Regions from separate parts of the Marinomonas sp. ef1 genome, predicted to be linked through region 1. Evidence: riboswitches for the same ligand, from Rfam matches in the RefSeq annotation. Region 1 holds a riboswitch; the other holds the start of a gene.

What was found. A riboswitch is a leader RNA that binds a small molecule or an ion and turns the genes downstream of it on or off. The one in region 1 is predicted to bind FMN.
Region 2: another riboswitch for FMN. It lies ahead of CCS02_RS00200 (6,7-dimethyl-8-ribityllumazine synthase); the one in region 1 lies ahead of CCS02_RS12755 (DMT family transporter).

What each region holds. Positions count from the first base shown of each region.
Region 1 covers NZ_NHTT01000008.1:74,712-77,180, reverse strand. The annotation lists gene CCS02_RS12760 (hypothetical protein) at 1-533, shown strand, start outside; gene CCS02_RS12755 (DMT family transporter) at 613-1,542, opposite strand; FMN riboswitch at 1,663-1,844, opposite strand; gene rarD (EamA family transporter RarD) at 2,017-2,469, shown strand, end outside.
Region 2 covers NZ_NHTT01000001.1:38,151-40,619, forward strand. The annotation lists gene CCS02_RS00195 (leucine-rich repeat-containing protein kinase family protein) at 1-520, shown strand, start outside; gene CCS02_RS00200 (6,7-dimethyl-8-ribityllumazine synthase) at 650-1,141, opposite strand; FMN riboswitch at 1,263-1,438, opposite strand; gene CCS02_RS00205 (MliC family protein) at 1,707-2,072, shown strand; gene cobJ (precorrin-3B C(17)-methyltransferase) at 2,185-2,469, shown strand, end outside.

The DNA.
Region 1 (2,469 bases):
CTGTAGCTAAACGCTATCCAATGTTTTTAAATTATTCTAGTTTTCAGATTTACGGCATTAATTACACGAATAACGAAACTACGATTAATGAAAATATCCGTGATTTCTGGAGCCAATTTCTTCTGTTATCAGGAGCTTATGTTGAGCAATATGGGGCCCAATTGGCCGTTGAGGAAGACACTTTAGCTTGGGACTTTTATAAATTTAAAGGTTATGTTCAAGTCTCCGGCATGAAAGGAGCTTCAGCTTTTAGGATGATTATTGGCGACGATGGAAAAATTCGACATGGTTGGTTAGAAATAGCTGATATGTACCTACCAGTCTCAGGTGAAGTGAAATGTAGTGGGCAGAACTGCACTATTGATGCTGAGGTATTAGCATCACCAAATCTTGACGCCTTTAGAAAAAAAGATGTCCTACGTATTGAAGGAACATTGAAAAGCTTAAAAGGCTATGTCGGCGGTAAAGACGAATCTGTCATCGATAGCCAAGGCAACCCTTACCAGCATCCTATCAGCCTATCTAAAATTTAATACCTAGTAGAAAATAACAGTAAGTCATAAATGGTCAGGCAGATAATCTACCTGACCATTTAAAAGGAAGTTAGAAAAACTACTGAGCCACTGGCGTTAATTCCGCCTTTCTTAACTCTTTCATCCGCAAGCCAATATTACCTAAAATTAACATCATACCGCCGATGATTTGATAAGCCGTTAGGCCCATATCAAGGAATAGCCAGTTGATGGCGGCGGCGAAGACAGGGAAAGACAACTCAGCCAAGGTAGCGAGTTGCGCCGGCACGGTTTTAAGTCCTTGGTAATAGAACCACATGCCGATAAAACCGCTCAGCAGGGCCATCGCAATAGCTAGGCCAAGGTCAATCGACTTCATTGCGACTAGAGTATCAGACTGCGCTAGCGCCATAGGTAATAACACCAATAAACCTGCCACAAAACGGCCTGACATGATCGCGTTCGCGGGCATGTGTTGATAAGACAAGTATTTGCCACAAACCGTTGCCGCGCCCCATGCGATGACCGCAATCAAGGTATAACCATAACCTTTTAGAATGCTCGTGGTGTCGCTTGAATAATGCCATTGTGCGTCACCCAGTTGACGTAAATCCGGCCACATCATCACGAAGCTGCCCAATAATATAACCGCTGCCCACTGAACGAAATGCCCTTCAATGCGTTCTTTTAGCAACCAATACGCCAGCAAAATCGCCACGATTGGCTGCAGTTTTTGCAGCAAGATCACCACAGTTGGATTCAGGTAATGGAAAGCTTCGGTAAACGCCAAAGTTCCCATTGCAGAGCCAATGCCGCCAATAAAAAACAAACACGAAAAGCCGCCTATCGACATATGACGATAAACATGGCGATAGCGCCACAACATAGGTGCGACAAACAGCACTAAGGTAAGGTGTTCGATTAGGACAATTTGCAGAGTGGAATAACCCGCACCCAGCAAGGGGTAACGAATTAAGGTATCAAGCGCCCACGTGAAGCACGCGATCATGATAAAGAATGTTCCTGCCATCTTTTGGTTTCTCCAAATAATAAGATGTACAGGGGTGATGAGAACGAATAGTACCAAGCGCTGCACATAAAAAAGCACAGCACAGAAACGCCTAAAGAAATTAGGCGTAACTAAGACTTGGTCGATCTTCTATCATCCGGACTATGACCGTCGGCTCTGGAGTCTCACCAGATCTGCTGACCCTTGCTACTTAAAAGACATGTCTTAAGTTAAGAAACAAGGCGCTCGCGGGCTGTTGATAGACTTTTCAATCTTATCAAATCACCGCCGGTGGGGAATTTCGCCCCGCCCCGAAGTTCGATTAATGTAAAAATTTACTGTCTAACTTTAAACCTATCACCCTACTTAGGCAATAAGCTCAAGATGTATGCTAATGAAATAATCTATTTCTAATGCAATAAAAAATGTGACCACTTGTCTCGCATTCATATACACTCTCTATCCAAAAATAATTCATTGAACGGGATCACTTCAATGCAAACTTCCTCTAAAAGCGGCATTTTATACGCGTTAACAGCATTTACCTTATGGGCCATTGCACCAATCTATTTTAAGGAAATGTCATTTATCCCGGCTCAGGAAATCCTCGCTCACCGTATTATTTGGTCATGCCTGATCGTTTTGGTATTAATCATTCTGCTACGTTATACCAGCGCGCTAAAAACTGTGCTGCGCTCGCCTAAAACCTTATCAGCCATGCTGATTTCAACAGTACTTATTGGCTTTAACTGGGGTATCTTTATTTGGGCTATACAAAACAACAAGATACTAAGTGCCAGCTTGGGTTATTACATTAACCCGCTTATTAGTATTTTATTAGGCGTGATTTTCTTTAAAGATAAACTAGATAGGGTACGAAAAGCGGCCGTTGTTTTATGTTTTTGCGCAGTTGCTTTTGAGGTCATTCAATTTGGTTCATTGCCTTGG
Region 2 (2,469 bases), on a different contig from region 1:
GGTAACGAGTGATGGTTATCCTGAGGACGAACTTGATGCATGTCTTGCTGTCGGTAACCACAGTAATTTGGTTCAACCTTTGGCAAAAGTGACGGAGGTTGATTGTTCTGCGCTGGTGATGGAGCTGATTCCTGCACATTATACGAATCTAGGTCAACCACCAAGTCTTATGTCTTGCACACGCGATACTTTTGCGGTGGATCAGCAATTCTCGATAGATAAAATAATTCGAATTGTTGAGCAAGTAGATCAGTTAGTCGCGCATTTTTGTGAGAAAGAAGTCAGCCATGGCGATCTTTATGCCCATAACATCTTAATCAATGAAGAAGGTCATGTATTGTTTGGTGATTTTGGTGCGGCATCAAAATATGCTAATTTATCGCCTCAGCAGCAGAAAGGGATTGAGCGAATAGAGCGACGAGCTTTAGGCTTCTTTATCGATGATATGTTGAGCTTGTGTGTTGAAGAAGATCGAAATAGCGACCTTTATAAATTGCTACGCTCTCACGCATTTTCCTAGATTATAAAGTTGTTTTAAACCTTATTTGTTAGGTAAAAAGTGCCCCGCATCTCATGCTCATGAAATGCGGGGCACTTTTACGAACTTAGTACTCTCTTAACCAAACTTAGTGTTTTCTAAGCCAAATGCTTAGAGCATTTGTTTGGCTTTTTCTGTTAAGCGAATGGTTTGATCGCAAGCATTTGCCAGCTCAATACCTTTCTTAACAAAATGACGGCTGAAGTATTCTTTATGCTCGTCGTGCTCATGGAAGTTATGAGGTGTTAGTACCGCTGTTAGAACAGGTACTTCCGTTTCCAATTGAACTTGCATTAAGGCGTTACAAATTGCCTGAGCAACAAAATCGTGACGGTAAATACCACCATCTACAACCAATGCCGTACCTGCAATAGCGGAATATTGCCCACTTTTTGCTAGCAGTTTTGCTTGTAATGGAATTTCGTAGCCACCAGGTACGGAGATAACCTCAATTAAAGAAGCATCGTAACCGCGAGAGACTAGTTCGTTTTTAAAGCCTTCAACGCAATTTAATACAATATCTTCGTGCCAAGTAGCATGAAGAATAGCGATGCGTTTTGTAGCAGGAGTGAAATCAATGTTATTCGTTGAGCTCTGATTCATTTTTTAATCCTAAATATCTAAGGTGAATCAGGGCGAACGGGCAGGCAAATACACCACTTTTAAATGGCATACCTTAAATCGGGCGTAGCAAAAGTTGCTAAGCCAATATAGGTCTTGTCTGACGCGCTCTCTATCATCCGGACTATAACCGTCGGCTCTGGAATCACACCAGATCTGCTGACCCTAAAAGAAAGGCTTCTTAAAGGCGCTCGCGGGCTTAGATTTTAGTTTAAATTCTTTAGTTTAAACAAAGTCTTTACCGCCGGTGGGGAATTTCACCCCGCCCCGAGAACGAAGTCGGATAAATCCGACTGGTGAAATATACTCGTTTTCATCCTTGACTGTCAAAGAGTCTGCTCTTGTCAATTGTGGCGATTTTGTGACAATTTTGCCGTTAATTAATGGTTTAAATAACAAAAAGTAACTAATAACTGATAGTGCTTGGTAGAGCTTATTATCTAGCGCTATATAATATGAGCTGTTAAAATTCAGATTGCTCACTATAATGACCTTTTAGTCAAGAATGGTGTATCGGAAAAGTGGTTCTAGAATGGAGTCTCATATAGTGCACATTAAAAAGTTGCTTCTACAAAGCGTCCTGCTTGGTTCTTCTTTATTTGGACTAGCTGCTTGCAGCTCAGTTAATAAAAACGTTGCTCCAGATGAAGATACATATGAGATAGAAGACGTTGCTCAAACCAATGAGGCTGATTATCTCTGCAATAACATGCCTTTAAATATATTTTTTCATGCCGAACAAGCCCAGTTATCTTGGAAAGAAAAAACCTATGTACTTACTCATGCAATAAGCGCCTCTGGTGCATTTTATTTGGGTGAAGGCCTATCTTTTTGGATTCATGGTGATGAAGCTGAACTAGAGTTTAATGGCGTAGAAAGAAATCATTGCCGCCTTGTTCGTGTTGAATCCTAAACCTGAACATCACTCATTCTAAATAGTGGTGTTTTCATCCCGTCAAATTTGCAATCCGTGTACAATGGCCTCATTCGCGTCCTGTGGCGCTTGATTATATTGTAGAGAATGCATGAGCAAGTTATTTGTAATGGGTATGGGGCCCGGTGATTTAGGCTTGGTGGCACCGAATGCCACCAAAGCATTGGCAGTTTGCAGTGATTGGGTTGCTTACGGCTACTATTTAGATTTACTGGGTGAGCTAAGCGAAGGAAAAACCTTTCATAATCTGCCATTAGGTGAAGAAATAGGCCGCGCACGCTTGGCTCTTGACTTGGCTGCGCAAGGAAAAAATACTGCTTTGATTTCCAGCGGTGACATTGGCATTTATGCAATGGCGACTTTGGTATTTGAATTG